Regions from separate parts of the Streptomyces sp. NPDC056987 genome, predicted to be linked through region 4. Evidence: riboswitches for the same ligand, from Rfam matches in the RefSeq annotation. Region 4 holds a riboswitch; each other region holds the start of a gene.

The links. Region 4 has a riboswitch for cobalamin ahead of ACFTZC_RS34230 (ribonucleoside-diphosphate reductase subunit alpha). Riboswitches for the same ligand answer to the same signal wherever they lie in the genome.
Region 1: it holds a riboswitch for cobalamin, as region 4 does, so the genes downstream of both, metE (5-methyltetrahydropteroyltriglutamate--homocysteine S-methyltransferase) here and ACFTZC_RS34230 (ribonucleoside-diphosphate reductase subunit alpha) in region 4, are expected to answer to the same signal.
Region 2: it holds a riboswitch for cobalamin, as region 4 does, so the genes downstream of both, ACFTZC_RS23585 (ABC transporter substrate-binding protein) here and ACFTZC_RS34230 (ribonucleoside-diphosphate reductase subunit alpha) in region 4, are expected to answer to the same signal.
Region 3: it holds a riboswitch for cobalamin, as region 4 does, so the genes downstream of both, ACFTZC_RS14730 (cobalamin biosynthesis protein) here and ACFTZC_RS34230 (ribonucleoside-diphosphate reductase subunit alpha) in region 4, are expected to answer to the same signal.

The regions. Positions count from the first base shown of each region.
Region 1 is NZ_JBHURV010000060.1:30,850-34,999, forward strand. It holds gene ACFTZC_RS39550 (SDR family NAD(P)-dependent oxidoreductase) at 1-55, shown strand, start outside; gene metE (5-methyltetrahydropteroyltriglutamate--homocysteine S-methyltransferase) at 224-2,542, opposite strand; cobalamin riboswitch at 2,707-2,910, opposite strand; gene ACFTZC_RS39560 (hypothetical protein) at 3,554-3,781, shown strand; gene ACFTZC_RS39565 (hypothetical protein) at 3,947-4,063, shown strand.
Region 2 is NZ_JBHURV010000021.1:45,754-49,903, reverse strand. It holds gene ACFTZC_RS23590 (FecCD family ABC transporter permease) at 1-713, opposite strand, end outside; gene ACFTZC_RS23585 (ABC transporter substrate-binding protein) at 710-1,795, opposite strand; cobalamin riboswitch at 1,863-2,045, opposite strand; gene ACFTZC_RS23580 (DNA-binding response regulator) at 2,151-2,789, shown strand; gene ACFTZC_RS23575 (hypothetical protein) at 2,772-4,088, opposite strand; gene ACFTZC_RS23570 (sensor histidine kinase) at 4,081-4,150, opposite strand, start outside.
Region 3 is NZ_JBHURV010000010.1:193,017-197,166, reverse strand. It holds gene ACFTZC_RS14745 (class II aldolase/adducin family protein) at 1-163, opposite strand, end outside; gene ACFTZC_RS14740 (anion permease) at 358-1,641, shown strand; gene ACFTZC_RS14735 (hypothetical protein) at 1,714-1,977, shown strand; cobalamin riboswitch at 2,124-2,244, shown strand; gene ACFTZC_RS14730 (cobalamin biosynthesis protein) at 2,281-3,282, shown strand; gene ACFTZC_RS14725 (cobyric acid synthase) at 3,279-4,150, shown strand, end outside.
Region 4 is NZ_JBHURV010000041.1:72,566-76,715, reverse strand. It holds gene ACFTZC_RS34240 (carbon starvation CstA family protein) at 1-1,363, shown strand, start outside; gene ACFTZC_RS34235 (CstA-like transporter-associated (seleno)protein) at 1,360-1,650, shown strand; cobalamin riboswitch at 1,684-1,852, shown strand; gene ACFTZC_RS34230 (ribonucleoside-diphosphate reductase subunit alpha) at 2,000-4,150, shown strand, end outside.

The DNA.
Region 1 (4,150 bases), on a different contig from region 4:
GGATTTCGCGGGTCCAGAGCCCGGCTTCGGCGGCCGTGCTGCGCGGGGGGCATGAATTCGAAGGAGTAAGAGTGACCTCCTCGTGCGAGGAGGTCACGAATGGACAGTGCTCTGTCCGCGCTTGTACTGGGGATGCCGAGAGCCATGGGCTGCTGCTCTCTCTCAAGCCGGGGGCTGGGGGAGGAAGGCGGATGCTTCCTCCCCCAGCCGACCGGGCTTGCGGTCAGGACGCGGTGAGTTCCTCGCGGACCGCGCGGGCGGCGGCGGCCAGGTTCTCCAGGGATGCGTGGGTCTCGGGCCAGCCGCGGGTCTTCAGCCCGCAGTCGGGGTTGACCCACAGCCGCTCGGCGGGGATGGCCTTCAGTCCGGTTCGCAGGAGCTCCGCAGCCTCATCCGTGCTCGGCACGCGCGGGGAGTGGATGTCGTAGACACCCGGCCCGGCCTCGCGCGGGTAGCCGTGGGCGGCGAGTTCGCGGGCGACCTGCATGTGGGAGCGGGCGGCCTCCAGGCTGATGACGTCGGCGTCGAGATCATCGATCGCCTGCACGATGTCGCCGAACTCGGCGTAGCACATGTGCGTGTGGATCTGGGTGTCCGGCCGCACTCCGGCTGTGGTGAGCCGGAACGCCTCCGTCGCCCACGCCAGGTACGCCGCGCGGTCGGCGGCCCGCAGAGGCAGGGTCTCGCGTAGCGCGGGCTCGTCCACCTGGATGACCGAGGTCCCGGCCGCCTCCAGGTCGTTCACCTCGTCGCGCAGGGCGAGGGCGACCTGGCGGGCGGTGTCGCCGAGGGGTTGGTCGTCGCGGACGAAGGACCAGGCAAGCATGGTGACCGGGCCGGTGAGCATGCCCTTGACCGGGCGGTCGCTCAGCGACTGGGCGTAGGACGTCCAGCGTACGGTCATCGGCTCGGGGCGGGAGATGTCCCCGGCGAGGATCGGCGGGCGGACGTACCGGGTGCCGTAGGACTGGACCCAGCCGTGCTGGGTGGCGAGGTAGCCGGTGAGCTGTTCGGCGAAGTACTGCACCATGTCGTTGCGCTCGGGCTCGCCGTGCACCAGGACATCGATGCCGATCTTCTCCTGGAAGGAGATGACCTCCTGGATCTCCGCCTTGATGCGCTCCTCGTACCCGGCGGAGTCGATGCGGCCGGCACGCAGGTTGGCACGGGCGGTGCGCAGTTCGGTCGTCTGCGGGAACGAGCCGATGGTCGTGGTCGGCAGCAGAGGCAGGCCGAGGTGGGAGCGCTGGGCCGCGGCGCGTTCGGCGTACGGCCGGGAGCGTCGCGCGTCGGCGTCCGTCACGGCCTCGGAGTGGGCTCGCACGGCGGGGTCACGCGTGATGGGTGAGCTGGCGCGGGCGGCGAGATCGGCGCGGTTGGCGGCGAGTTCGCCGGTGATGGTGTCGGTGCCCTGGGCGAGGCCCCTGGCGAGCGTGACGATCTCAGCCGTCTTCTGCTGGGCGAAGGCCAGCCAGCGCCGGATCTGCGGGTCGATGTCCCGCTCGGCCGTGGCGTCCAGCGGGACGTGCAGAAAGGAGCAGGAGGCGGCGACATCGACGCGGTCGGCGAGCCCGAGGAGGGTGCCGAGAGTGGACAGCGACTTCTCCAAGTCGTTGATCCAGATGTTGCGGCCATTGACGACACCGGCGACCAGGCGCTTGCCGGGCAGTCCGCCGACGGCGGCCAGGGCGTTCAGGTTGGCGGCGGCGGCCCCGGTGAAGTCCAGCGCCAGCCCGTCCACCGGCGCCTTGGCCAGCACCGGCAGGGCGTCGCCGAGCCGGTCGAAGTAGGAGGCGACGAGCACCTTCGGCCGGTCGGCGTGACCGCCGAGCTCACGGTAGGCGCGCTCGGCGGCCTTCAGTTCGGCCGGGGTGCGGTCCTGCACGAGGGCGGGCTCGTCGAGCTGGACCCACTCGGCGCCGGCCGCGCGCAGGTCGGCGAGGACTTCGGCGTACACAGGAAGCAGCCGGTCCAGGAGCATCAGCGGTTCGAAGCCCGCGGGCGCGCCGGGAGCAGGCTTGGCGAGCAGGAGGTACGTGACGGGTCCGACCAGCACGGGCCGGGGGGTGAGTCCCTGGGTGAGGGCTTCTTTCAGCTCGGCGACCTGCTTGGTGGAGTCGGCCGTGAAGACGGTGTCGGGGCCCAGTTCGGGGACCAGGTAGTGGTAGTTGGTGTCGAACCACTTGGTCATCTCCAGGGGAGCGATCTCCTGGGTACCGCGGGCCATGGCGAAGTAGCCGTCCAGCGCGTCGGCCTGGACGGCGGCGCGGTGCCGGTCGGGGATCGCGCCCACCATGACGGTGGTGTCGAGGACCTGGTCGTAGTACGAGAAGTCACCGGTCGGCACCTCGTCGATCCTGGCGTCGGAGAGGTGCCGCCAGTTGCTCCGCCGGAGCTCGGCGGCGGTCGCCTGCAGGGCGTCGGCGGTGACGCGGCCCTTCCAGTAGCCCTCGATCGCCTTCTTGAGTTCCCGGTTCGGGCCCTGGCGGGGGTAGCCGTACACGGTGGCCCGTGCTGCCGCGGCTGCGGACTTCGTTGTCACGGAAATCTCCTTCGCGAGATATCTCCCTGGAATCCCGGGACAGGACGCGAGCGCGAAGGGGTGACGAACCGGACGGACCCGACCTCGCGCGGCACAGCGCGGTCATCCGCCTGATATGTACGCCGACCCGCCCACGAGGTCACCGGGATCTCCGCGCACGAATGGTTCGCACACGGGCAACGGGCAGGTCTTCGGACTCGCGAGCACGCCTTCCTGAGGAAGACACCTACTGGCCGTCGCTTCCCGGACCCTGTACGTCGGATCCAGTGCGTATGACGGCGGTCGTTCCCACTCACCGCTGCGGGGCAGTCCCGGATTCCCACCGGGTTCCCTCTTACGACGCGTCTGCCTGGAGGGCAGGGCGAACCAGCTGCATGGCCAGGCTAGAGTGTGGACAGCCCTTTGGTCGAGCGTGTTCACATTCCGGAATCTGACACGGAGCGCGAGAACTCCCGCCCGGCCTTCAACGGCGCGATCGCCGGGACCGGTACTGGCTCCTACCGCCTCGCCGGAACCCCGAGCCCGAGCCGAGGAACCCGCTTGATGGTTCTGCACGGTCTCTCCCATAGTTGCGGGCCGGAACCACGTCAGCTCCCTCGTCGCGACAAAAGACCGCCTTGCAGCGTCAGCGCGGACGGCAGAGGCGACCACGGAGATTCTGGCCCGCCCGGCCTGCCAGTCCCAGGAACTCCAGATCTGGGGGACGATGGGGGCACCCTGCGGACATGGTCTGCTCGGGTTGCGGCCACGGGTGGCGTCCGTACGCGGACCACCCGGAGTAGGGCGTCCTCGCGATGAAACACTCGATCTGCCGGGCGGTTGAGGTAGGTGCGGTCGAAGTGGCTGAGCCCGGTCGCTTTCCGGAGCACGGAGTCACCTGAAGGACGGCAGCCCAGGATCGGCAGCTCAAGCGAGGAACGCACGGACTTCCGGCATGCTGGACCGCCCGTCTGATGTCCGGCGCCCGACGGCACGAGCGGGACAGCAACCGCCAGCCGCTGTGTCCGTTGAATGCTGACGCCCAAGGACTACTGGGTCCAAGCTCCCGACGGCATCCTCGGCATCGACGTCCTCTTGCTGGACTACGACGGAATCTTCGCGCCGGTCGACGATGTCGACGTGAACGGCAGCATCGTGTGGGACTCGCACCACGACAAGACTGGGCAGCAGACCAGGACCGTCCGGGGCACGAACGGTGAGGCGGAGGTCACTTTTACCGTCGAGAGCCTCTCCTACTGAGGTTGAACTTGTGGAGTCGTAGGGACTGACGGCTCGTCGCTCGTGCGGTATCACCGGGGCACGCGGTATCCACAAGGGGGCGGGCTGACCGCCGAACGGCAGCAGTTCCGCGAGGAGTTACGGCTCAAGGCGGCTGAGGGGTTCGCCCGGGGCGAGGCGAGCTCGGTGATCGCCAAGGACCTACGGGTCAGCGTTCGTTCAGTGCAGCGCTGGCGGCAGATGTGGGACGAGGCGGTCCGCGCGCTCTGCGGTCACAGGGGCCGGCGTCACTGCCGAGGCTGAGCGACAAGCAGTTCGCCCAACTGGAGGCGGAGCTGGCCAAGGGGCGCAGCCAATGTGATTTCGGCTGGCCGCCGAGGGCAGTGATTG
Region 2 (4,150 bases), on a different contig from region 4:
ACCAGCAGGACGGCGCCGCAGACCTGGACATCGGTCCAGCCCGCGCCGCCGAGCGAGCCGAGCAGCCAGAACAGCACCCCGCGGGTGGTCTCCGCGTCGGCGGCGGTCAGGACGACGAAGGAGGTGAGGGCGGAGAAGAGCTGCATCGCGGCCACGCCGGAGAGCACCACCCGGTCGGTCGTCCCGCCGAGCGTGTGGCTGAGCAGCAGCACCATCCCGAACGAGCAGAGCGCGCCGAGGAACGCCCCGCCCGAGACCGACAGCGCCCCTCCCCCGACCCCGAGCACGACCACCAGGACCGCGCCGGTGGAGGCTCCCGAGGAGACGCCGAGGACGAAGGGGTCGGCGAGCGGATTGCGGAGCAGGGACTGCATGATCGCGCCGCACACCGCGAGCCCGGCGCCGCAGACGGCCGCCAGCAGGGTGCGCGGCAGCCGCAGGTTCCAGACGATGCCGTCGCGGATCGGGGTGAGCTGCGACTCGCCCCGGCCCAGGTGCGCGCCGACGACCGACCAGACGTCTCCGACACGGATGTCCGCGGGCCCGATGGTGATCGCCACGGCGACGGAGAAGGCGAGCGCGGCGAGGCCGCAGGCCCACCCCACCGGGCGGATCCAGGCCGCGGCCCGCCGGCCCCCGCGGGAGCCGCCGGGGTCCGGCGGCGTCGGGCTCCCTTCGGCGGGCGTCCGCGACGCCCGTTCCGCGGTGGTCACTTGGCGGGTGCGTACGCGCGCAGCGCCGCCGCCACCTGCTCGACGCCCTCCACGGTGCGGATGCTCGGGTTCATCGCCTGGCCGCTGAGGCGTACGTACCGCTGGTGCTTCACCGCGTCCATGACCCTGGTGACCGGGTTGGTCTCCAGGAACTCGATCTTCTTCGCCGCCGACTCGGCCGTCTGCGACTTACGGGTGAGGTCGCCGATCACGAGGAAGGCGGGGTCGCGGTCGGCGACCGTCTCCCAGTTGATCTGCGGCCATTCGTCGTGGGTGTCGTCGAAGACGTTCTCGGCGCCGACGGCGTCGGTGATGATGCCGGGCGCGCCGCAGCAGCCGCCCATGAAGGGGGCCTCGGAGTTGGCGAACCAGTACAGGACGGTGGTGTCCTTCGCCTTCTTCGCGTCGATCCCGGCGACCGCCTTCGCCATCCGGTCCTTCAGCCCCGCGACGAGCCGGGCACCGCGCTCCTCGACGCCGAACACCGTGGCCAGATCGCGGATCTCGCCGTAGACGTCCTCCATCGTCAGCGGCGTCGCGCGGGATCCGTCGGTGTCGCCGGTGTTGTCCTTGGCGCAGTCGGACGGCGAGACGTACGCCGGTACGCCCACCTCCTCGAACTGTGCGCGCGTGGCCACGCCGCCCTTGCCCAGGGTGGACTCGAAGGAGGCGGCGACGAAGTCGGGCTCGGCGTCCAGGACCTTCTCGAAGGAGGGGCTGTTGTCCGCCAGCCGCTCGACCCCTGCGTTCTCCTTCTCCAGGCTCTTCGGCAGCGGGTCGGTCCAGGTGGCGGTCCCGGCCATGCGGTCGCCGAGGCCGAGGGAGAGCATGATCTCCGTGGTGCCCTGGTTGAGCGAGACGGCCCGCTCAGGCGGCGCCTCGATCCGTACCTCCCGACCGCAGTTGGTGACGGTACGGGGATAGCCGGCGGCCCGGGCGGAACCGGAACCGGAACCTGAATTGGATGCGGAACCGGAAGCGGAATCAGCTCCGGAGTCCGGGCCGGTACCGCAGCCGGTGAGCAGCAGGGCGCCGGCGGCGAGGAAAGGGGTGGCACGGCGGGCGAGGCGTGCGATCGGCACGGAGTCGTTCCTCTGCGTCGAGGGCTCATGCGCGGAGCCCGGTCGTACGGTGCTCCCCCGCCACAGGACGCGGACGGAGGCCGCCAGCAGGTCTTCGGACTCGGGGTCACCCGGACGGAGGCGCCTTCCCGGACTGCCGTCCAGTGGCCGATGCCCCGCCCGTCGCCCTCACCGCTGCGCGTCAGCTCCGGATTCCCACCGGATTCCCTGACCCACGTACATGGGTTCGACTGGCCTCGGCAAGCTATCACAGGCGGTTTTCCGCCCCACACCAGCACTTTCCGGCGCTTTCCACCCGGCGGCGATCGGCGGGAACGGGGGCGGCGGACAATGAGGCATGCCGGAAACCTCGCCCGTGAGTGTCGCTCTGATCGACGACCATCCCGTGGTCCTCGCGGGCATCGAGTCCTGGTACGCGGCGTCGGAGCGGCCCATCGCGGTGACCGCCAAGGGGCCGGACCTGTCGGTGGCGACGACGGGGCCGGGACGGGACGCGGATGTGGTGGTGCTCGACCTCCAGCTCGCTCACGGGGTGCCCGCCTACCCCGAACTGCGCCAACTCGTCGCGGGCGAACGGCAGGTCATCGTCTACACGATGCAGGACAGCCAGGAGACCGCGCTGACCTGCCTGGACCTGGGGGCGTTCACGTACCTCACCAAGGCCGAGGGCGAACGGCACCTCATGGCGGCGACGCTGGCGGCGGCCGACTGCCGCCCGTACACACCGCCCGCGCTGGCCGGGGCGTTCGGCAGCGACGCCCGGAAGGGGCGGCCCGCGCTGACGCCGCGCGAGGTGGAGGTGCTGCTGGAGTGGTTCCAGTCGGAGTCCAAGGCGATGGTCGGGGCGAGCCTGGGGCTCTCGGTCCGTACGGTGAACACGTATCTGGAGCGGGTGCGCATCAAGTACGCCAACGCGGGGCGGCCCGCGACGACCAAGGCGAACCTGGTCGCGCGGGCCATTCAGGACGGGCTGACGTCACTGGACGAGCTGTGACGCGGTGAGCGCGTCCTCGGGGGTGTCGTCCGGGCCGTCGAGGGTGCACGACGCCTCCACCAGCAGCCGCCCCTCGCTGCGCACCGTGCGCACCCGTACCCCCGGCTCGGTCGGTTCGGGGATCTCCGTCGGCCCCGTCGCCGGGCAGTCGGTCACCACACTCACCCGCACCAGGCCGCCGCCACGCACGACCGTGGCGCGGGCGTCGCGCTCGGCGGTCGCGAGCGCGGCCAGCACGGGCTCGGTGAGCGCGCGGCGCAGCCGCCGGTCGACCGGGGCGCAGGCCCCGCGTACGGCGAGCTGTACGTCGACGCCGTGGCGTTCGGCGACGTCGATACCGGCGCGCAGTTCGTGGAGCAGCGGATCGTGCGCGTGGTCGCGTTCCGCGAAGAGCCGTCTGAGCCGGGCGGCCTCGACGGCGGAGCGGCGCCGGGCGGCCTCGTCCCCCGGGTCGAGCGAGCCGTCGGCGAGCCCGGTCAGCAACGGCATGACGGAACGGTCCAGTTCGGCGTAGCGGGCCCGCTGGTCGGCGTGGACCTGCGCGGCGACGGCGGCCTCCGTACGGACGCGCTCCTGCTCGCGCGCGGTGGCGCTCGCGGCGGCGGCGCAGTCACCGAGCGAGCGGGCGAGCATCGCGGCGGCGACCTGGAAGGTGCAGATGGCCAGGGCGCTGACGGCCATGCCGGAGGCGGCCTGCCGGGTCGGCACCCCCGCGAGCAGCAACTGCGTCAAGGTGAGGACGAGATGGCCGCCGATGAAGACGAGTGTCGGCCGCAGCCCGGCGTCGAAGAGCAGCAGCACCCCGAACCAGCCGATCTCCAGGAATGTCCAGTGCGGGGTCCCGATGAAGTCCGCCACGGGCAGCCGGCCGGTGGAGACGGCCGACGCCACGAGGGCGCAGGTCAGACCGAGCACGACCCATGGGCGTGGTCGGCCGCGCCCGTCGGCGCCGAGCAGCGCGTCCACCATGATGAGGAGGGTGAGCAGGGTGAACGCGAAGAGCTGGACCCAGGGCCGGTCGTAACCGCGCAGACTGGCGAGGAGGGCGGGCAGCGCCAGCCCGAGGTGCACGGCGGTGAGGATGAACAGCCCGGCCACGCGCAGCCCGGCGCGCATGTCACGGGCGATCCGGTCGGTCAGCGGGTCGGCGGCCGGGATGTCCGCAGGGACATCGGCCGCGACGTCCGCCGGGATGTCCGCCGGGATGTCCGCCGGGATGTCCGCCGGGACGCCAGCCGCGTCAACAGCGCCCGGAGTGCCCGGCGTACCCGGAGTACCCGCCTTCGGCTGGTCAGGCACGGGGCCACTCCAGCCGTACGGTCGTGCCCTCGCCGGGACGCGAGACGATCACGGCCCGGCCG
Region 3 (4,150 bases), on a different contig from region 4:
CGACGCGCACGGAGACATTGCCCGAGGTGCCGACGACCAGGCCCTCCGCGGCCGTTCTGCGGGCTGTGTCGACGAGCTCCGCCCAGGCCCGTTCCAGAGCCTCCTGACCGGCCCCCCGACCGGCCTCCGTCCGGCCCTCCGCCACGCCCCGCGCGCCCGTCATCTCGCCTCGCTCGTCCGCCAGTTCGCCGTGTTCGCCGGTCCCGTCATCCGTCATACGGCGATCCTGCCAGGCCCCGCCGTCAACCTCACGGGGTGAGTCACCCCGAAGACCCACCTAGTTCATCTTCCGTTCACCCTGACTCCCTACGTTCACCGAGGCCACCGACGTCGAACGATTGCCTGGGTCCTGGGTCAATGGAACACATCACACTGCTGCTCGCGATCGTGATCGTGACAGCGCTCGTGTTCGATTTCACGAACGGTTTCCACGACACCGCCAACGCGATGGCGACGACCATCTCGACCGGCGCTCTGAAGCCCAAGGTCGCGGTGGGCATGTCCGCGGTCCTGAATCTCGTCGGCGCGTTCCTGTCCGTGGAGGTCGCCAAGACGATCTCCGGCGGGCTCATCAACGAACAGGGCATCAGAACCGAAGTCATCTTCGCGGCGCTCGTCGGCGCCATCCTGTGGAATCTCTTCACCTGGCTGCTCGGACTCCCGTCCAGCTCCTCCCACGCTCTCTTCGGCGGCCTGATCGGCGCGACCCTGATGTCCGTCGGCGCCTCGGGCGTCAACGGCGGGGTCGTCATCACCAAGGTCCTGATCCCCGCGCTCGCCGCCCCCGTCGTCGCCGGGCTCGCCGCCCTCCTCGCGACGCGGCTGACGTACCGGATCGGCCAGGCCGTCAACGACGGCGACGACCGGGTCACCGCCAAGGGTTACCGGGCCGGGCAGATCGCCTCCGCCGGGCTCGTCTCCCTGGCCCACGGCACCAACGACGCGCAGAAGACCATGGGCGTCATCACGCTCGCGCTGGTCACCGGCGGCGTTCTCGCCCCCGGCTCCAACCCGCCCCTGTGGGTCATCGTCTCCGCCGGGATCGCGATCGCGCTCGGCACGTACCTGGGCGGCTGGCGCATCATCCGCACCATGGGCACCGGCCTCACCGACCTCCAGCCGCAGCAGGGCTTCGCCGCCCAGACCAGCGCCGCGACGGTCATCCTGGCCTCCTCGCACCTCGGCTTCTCGCTCTCCACCACGCAGTCCTGCTCCGGCGCCGTCATGGGCGCGGGGCTCGGCCGCAAGGGCGGGGTGGTGCGCTGGTCCACGGCCACGCGGATGTTCGTCGCCTGGGGGCTGACGCTCCCGGCCGCGGGTCTGGTCGCCGCCGGCGCCGAGTTCCTGACCGGCCAGGGCACCTGGGGCATCGTCGTCGTCGCGGTGCTGCTGATCGCGGGCTCCGCCGGGATCTGGCTCGCCTCGCGCCGCAAGCCCGTCGACCACACCAACGTCAACGCCGACGAAGCCGTCGCCGACGGCGGCTCGGGCCGGACCGGTGAGCCGGCCGGTGTGGTGACCGCCGCCGTCGCGGCCGTCACCCCGCCTCCCCCGGCGGGCGCCGCGGGCCAGGACCTCTCGGCCACCATCCCCGCCCCGGCGGACCAGAGCGGCGAGCCCGCCCGCCGCGCCACGGTGTGATCCGCGCCGCCTCTTAGCGCCGCTCCTCCTCTCCGCCTCATCTCTCCGCGCCACCTCTCAGGAAGCGACCGCATGGACATCGACTGGGCAGCACTCGGCTCCGTCTTCGGCGTCAGCCTCGTGGCGACCGTCGCCCTCGTGGGCCTCTTCAGCCTGGGCGTCGTGGGCCTCGCCAAGCGGGGTTCCGCGCCCGCGCAGGGCCAGGCCGGGACCTCGACCGCCGCCTCCACCCCCGCCACCGGACCGGCGCCCCTCACCGCCCGCGCCGGCGCCTACCTGTGCTTCGCGCTCTGCGCCGGAGCCGTCGCGTACGGGATCAGCCTCATCGTGGCCTGACCGTCACGCACGCCATACGCGCCACACGCGCCACGCACGTCCCCGCGGGAGCCCCGCATCGGCCGACCGGTCCGGTGTGGGGCTCCGCACACTGTCCCGCCGCAGGTCAAGGATGAGTTGACGGGTCCTGCGCGGCGTGGTGGACTTCCGGGGCCATTGACGACGGCAGCAGAGGAAGCCGGTGCGAATCCGGCGCGGTCCCGCCACTGTCACTGTGAGCCTCGCCTCCAGGAGCCAGGAACTCTCGCCGTCGCATCACGTACGTCGAGCCGGGGCGCGGACCCTGAGTGAGGACACTTCGCCATGCCTGGCTGCGGTTCTGCCGCCGCGCGCGGCGGCGGCCGGGCCGCCCCTGCCGCCGAGCGGATCTTCGCGTACGGTGCCACCCTCGGGCTCCTGGCCGACCGGCTGTTCGGCGATCCGCGCCGGGGACATCCGGTGGCCGCCTTCGGCCGGGCCGCGGGAGCTGTCGAGCGCGCGCTGTGGCGCGACCACCGGGGCCGCGGCGCGCTGCACACCGCGCTCTGCGCCGGAGCCGCCGCCGGGGTCGCGGCACTGGCCGCGGCGGCGGTACGCGAGCGGCCCGCCGCCGCCGTGACGCTGACCGCCGCCGCCACCTGGGCCGTGGTGGGGGGCACTTCGCTGGGCCGGGAGGCACGGGCCGTCGGCGCGGCGCTCACCGCCGGGGACCTCGAAGGGGCCCGCGGGCGACTGCCGCATCTGTGCGGGCGTGACCCGTACTCCCTGGACGAGGACCAGATCGCGCGCGCCGTCGTGGAGTCCGTCGCCGAGAACACCTCCGACGCCGTCGTCGGCGCCCTGGTGTGGGGCGCGCTCGCCGGGACGCCGGGGCTCGTGGGGTTCCGCGCCGTGAACACGCTGGACGCGATGGTGGGTCACAAGAGCGCCCGTTACCGCCGGTTCGGCTGGGCGTCGGCCCGCCTCGACGACGTCGTGGGGTGGCCGGGCGCCCGGCTGACCGCCGCGCTGGCCGTCGCCGCGGGCCCGGACCGCCGAGGCGCGCTGCGGGCCCTGCGGCAGGACGCGCACCGCCATCCGAGCCCCAACGCGGGCCCCGTGGAGGCGTCGTTCGCCGGGGCGCTGGGCGTACGGCTCGGCGGGACCCTCGCGTACGGCGGGCGGGTGGAGCACCGGCCCGTCCTGAACGGCACGGGGCGCCCCGTCGGGGTCCCGGACATCGAGCGCGCCGTACGGCTGGCCGGCCGGGTCAACGTGCTGGCTCTCGCGGCCTGCGTGACGGGCCGATTCGTGTACGGGGCGATGCGTACCGGGAGGCCTGGATGAGCCGGAACAGCGGTGGCGCGGGGCTCGGCGGAGGGCTGCTGATCGCCGGGACGACCTCCGACGCGGGCAAGAGCGTCGTCACGGCGGGGATCTGCCGCTGGCTGGTGCGCCAGGGCGTGAAGGTCGCGCCGTTCAAGGGCCAGAACATGTCGCTGAACTCGTTCGTGACGCGCGAAGGGGCGGAGATCGGGCGCGCCCAGGCGATGCAGGCACAGGCCGCGCGGGTGGAGCCGACCGCGCTGATGAACCCCGTCCTGCTCAAGCCGGGCAGCGACCGCAGCAGCCAGGTGGTGCTGATGGGGAAGCCCGTCGGGGAACTGAGTGCACGCGGCTACCACGGAGGCAGGCAGGAGGCGCTGCTCGGGCCGGTTCTGGAGTGCCTGGCGGAGCTGCGGTCCACGTACGACGCCGTGATCTGCGAGGGCGCCGGCAGCCCGGCGGAGATCAATCTGCGCCGGACGGACATCGTGAACATGGGCATCGCGCGGGCCGCGCGGCTGCCGGTGGTCGTGGTCGGGGACATCGACCGGGGCGGGGTGTTCGCCTCCTTCTTCGGGACGACCGCGCTGCTGAGCCCCGAGGACCAGGCGCTGGTCGCGGGGTATCTCGTCAACAAGTTCCGGGGCGACGTGTCGCTGCTGGAGCCGGGGCTCGACATGCTGCGCGGGCTGACCGGGCGGGCGACGCTCGGGGTGCTGCCCTTCCGGCACGGTCTGGGCATCGACGAGGAGGACGGGCTGCGGGTCTCGCTGCGCGGCGCCCTGCGCGAGTCGGTGGTGGCTCCCCCGTACGGCGAGGACGTGCTGCGGATCGCGGTCTGCGCCGTACCCCTCATGTCGAACTTCACCGATGTGGACGCGCTGGCGGC
Region 4 (4,150 bases):
CGTGCTGCCGGTGTGGATGCTGCTGGCGCCGCGCGACTACCTGTCGACCTTCATGAAGGTCGGCACGATCGTGCTGCTGGCGCTGGGCGTGGTGATCGCGCTGCCCACCATGAAGATGGAGGCGATCACCGACTTCGCGAGCCGCGGTGACGGCCCAGTCTTCGCCGGGTCGATGTTCCCGTTCGTCTTCATCACCATCGCGTGCGGCGCGCTCTCGGGTTTCCACTCGCTGATCTCCTCGGGCACGACGCCGAAGATGGTCCAGAAGGAGACCCAGATCCGGATGATCGGTTACGGCGCGATGCTGACCGAGTCGTTCGTCGCGATCATGGCGCTGATCGCCGCCTGCATCATCGACCCGGGGCTGTACTTCGCGGTCAACTCCCCGGCCGGGGTCATCGGCGGTACGGTCGAGTCCGCCTCGCAGGCCGTCGCCAACCTGGGCTTCACCATCTCGCCCGACCAGCTCGCCCAGGCGGCCAAGGACGTCGAGGAGACGAGCCTGCTGTCGCGGACGGGCGGGGCACCGACCTTCGCCCTCGGCATGGCGGAGATCTTCTCGTCCGTCGTCGGCGGCACCGCCATGAAGGCGTTCTGGTACCACTTCGCGATCATGTTCGAGGCGCTGTTCATCCTCACCACGGTGGACGCGGGGACGCGTGTCGGGCGCTTCATGCTCCAGGACATGCTCGGCAACGTGTACAAGCCGATGCGCGAGGTGAGCTGGAAGCCGGGCGTCTGGTTCGCCAGCGCGGTGGTGGTCGGCGGCTGGGGCTACTTCCTCTGGGTCGGCGTCCATGACCCGCTGGGCGGCATCAACCAGCTCTTCCCGCTCTTCGGCATCGCCAACCAGCTCCTGGCGGCCGTGGCGCTCGCCGTCTGCACCACGCTGCTGGTCAAGTCCGGCCGCCTGAAGTGGGCGTGGGTGACGGCCGTACCGCTCGCCTGGGACGCCGCCGTCACGCTCACCGCGAGCTGGCAGAAGATCTTCTCGTCCGACCCGAGGGTGGGCTTCTTCACCCAGCGCGACGTGTACCAGTCGGCCATCGACCGGGGCGAGGTGCTGGCCCCGGCCAAGAGCATGGACGACATGCACACCGTGGTCACCAACTCCACGGTGGACGGGGTGCTTTCGGCGCTCTTCGCGGTCCTCATCCTCGTGGTCATCGCGGACGCCGGACGGGTCTGCTTCAAGGCGATCCGCGATCCGGAGGGCGTCCGGCTGGCGGAGGTCCCGTACGTCGAGTCGAAGATCGTCGCCCCGGCCGGCCTGATCCCCACCCAGGAGGAGAAGGCGGAACTGGCCGCCGCCGAGGCCACCAGGGAGCGGGAGAGCGTCCCGGCGGGAACGGGCCCGGCATGACCCGGATCCAGAGCCGGGCGGATCGGGTACGGCACATGGCCGGGCGGATCCGCTGGTACGTACGGGAGTTCACCGGCGAGTCGGCGTACGAGCGCTACGTGGCCCACGCCCGGGCCCACGCGGACGCGGCAGCCGGTGCGGGAGCGGGCGTGGGCACGGGTACGGGTACGGGCGTAGGTGCCGGCGCCGGTGACCCGGCGGGCGGGATCATGACCCGCCGCGCCTTCGAACGCAGCCGTACGGACGCCCGCGAGGCCGATCCGCGCGAGGGCTTCCGCTGCTGCTGAGCCGCCGCCGATCCCGCACTGCGGCGCCGTACGACACAACATCTGGGGGGTGGCGCGGCGCGCGCCCCCCAGATGTATGCTCGACCTCGCTGTCGACGCAGGGGAATCCGGTGTGAATCCGGAACTGTCCCGCAACGGTGTACTGTGGCGCGCTTTGTCGCGCCCGCCAGTCCGAACACCTGCCGGCAGTGCGTCCGGCTCGACCGATCCGGGCGCCCAGACGTCCGGGCCTCGCGGTTGGGCCGGTGGACGCGGCGCGGTGTGCTGCCCTCTGCGATGACGGGCGTACGGCCGTGCGCGCGGACCCGTGCCTCCTCGCGGCCCAGAGCCGAGCGAGGGAGAGCACCACGTGACCATCGCGCCAGCGGATCCGGTTTCAGCAACGACCGAGCGGGGGCCCGGAGCCGGGCAGCCACCGGCGGCCGACGCCCCCGGCACCGCGCTGCTGCGGATCCTGACCGAGCTGACCGCCGATCTGCCCGACGCCGACCCGGGCAGGATCGCCGCCGCCGCGCTGCGCGGCCGTAACGCCCGCTCGGACGAGGCCGAGCTGCGCGAGCTGGCCACGGAGGCGGCGGCCGGACAGATCTCCGAGGACCCCGCGTACTCCCGGCTCGCCGCCCGGCTGCTCACCCGTACGATCGCCGACGAGGCCGCGTCCCAGGGCGCCGTGTCGTTCTCCGCGTCCGTCGCCACCGGCCACCGCGAGGGCCTGATCGCGGACCGTACGGCCGGCTTCGTCGCGCGCCACGCCGCACGCCTGGACGCGCTGATCGACCCGGCCGCCGACGACCGCTTCGGCTACTTCGGGCTGCGCACCCTCTACAGCCGCTATCTTCTCCGGCACCCCCTCACCCGGCAGGTCGTCGAGACGCCGCAGCACTTCCTGCTGCGCGTCGCCGCCGGGCTCGCCGAGGACGACAGCGACCGGGCGGTGGCGGAGGTCGGGCGGCTCTACGGGCTGATGAGCCGCCTCGACTACCTCCCCTCCTCCCCCACGCTCTTCAACTCCGGCACCCGCCACCCCCAGATGTCCTCCTGCTACCTGCTGGACTCGCCGCTGGACGAGCTGGACTCGATCTACGACCGGTACCACCAGGTGGCGCGGCTCTCGAAGCACGCGGGCGGGATCGGGCTCTCGTACTCCCGTATCCGCTCGCGCGGTTCACTGATCCGGGGGACGAACGGCCACTCCAACGGCATCGTCCCGTTCCTGCGGACCCTCGACTCCTCCGTCGCCGCCGTCAACCAGGGCGGCCGGCGCAAGGGCGCGGCCTGCGTCTACCTGGAGACCTGGCACGCGGACCTGGAGGAGTTCCTCGAACTGCGCGACAACACGGGCGAGGACGCGCGCCGTACGCACAACCTCAATCTCGCGCACTGGATCCCCGACGAGTTCATGCGCCGGGTCGAGGCGGACGGCGTCTGGTCGCTCTTCTCCCCCGTGGACGTGCCGGACCTGGTCGACCTGTGGGGCGACGCCTTCGACGCCGCGTACCGCAAGGCGGAGGCCGACGGTCTCGCGCGCAGGACCCTCAAGGCCCGTGAGCTGTACGGCCGGATGATGCGCACCCTCGCGCAGACCGGCAACGGCTGGATGACCTTCAAGGACGCGTCGAACCGTACGGCCAACCAGACCGCCGAGCCCGGCCACACCGTCCACTCCTCCAACCTCTGCACCGAGATCCTGGAGGTCACGGACGACGGCGAGACGGCCGTCTGCAACCTCGGCTCCGTCAACCTGGGCGCGTTCGTGGACGCGGCCACCGGCGACATCGACTGGGCGCGGCTGGACGAGACCGTCCGTACGGCCGTCACCTTCCTCGACCGGGTCGTCGACATCAACTTCTACCCGACCGAGCAGGCCGGCCGCTCCAACGCCAAGTGGCGCCCGGTGGGCCTGGGCGCGATGGGCCTCCAGGACGTCTTCTTCAAGAAGCGGCTGCCCTTCGACTCCCCCGAGGCCGCCGCGCTCTCCACCCGGTTCGCCGAACGGATCATGCTCGCGGCGTACGAGGCCTCCTGCGACCTCGCCGAGCGGGACGGCCCGCTCCCCGCCTGGTCCAAGACGCGCGCGGCGCGCGGGGTACTCCACCCCGACCACTACGACGTGACGCTGAACTGGCCCGAGCGCTGGGCGGCGCTGCGCGCCCGGGTCGCGGAGACCGGCATGCGCAACTCCCTCCTCCTCGCCATCGCGCCGACGGCGACCATCGCGTCGATCGCGGGCGTGTACGAGTGCATCGAGCCGCAGGTCTCGAACCTGTTCAAGCGCGAGACGCTCTCCGGGGAGTTCCTCCAGGTCAACTCCTACCTGGTGGAGGAGTTGAAGCGGCTCGGCGTCTGGGACGCCCGGACCCGCGAGGCGCTGCGCGAGGCGAGCGGCTCGGTGGCGGGCTTCGGCTGGATCCCGGCGGAGGTACGGGAACTGTTCCGTACGGCGTGGGAGATCCCGCAGCGGGGCCTGATCGACATGGCGGCGGCCCGTACGCCGTTCCTG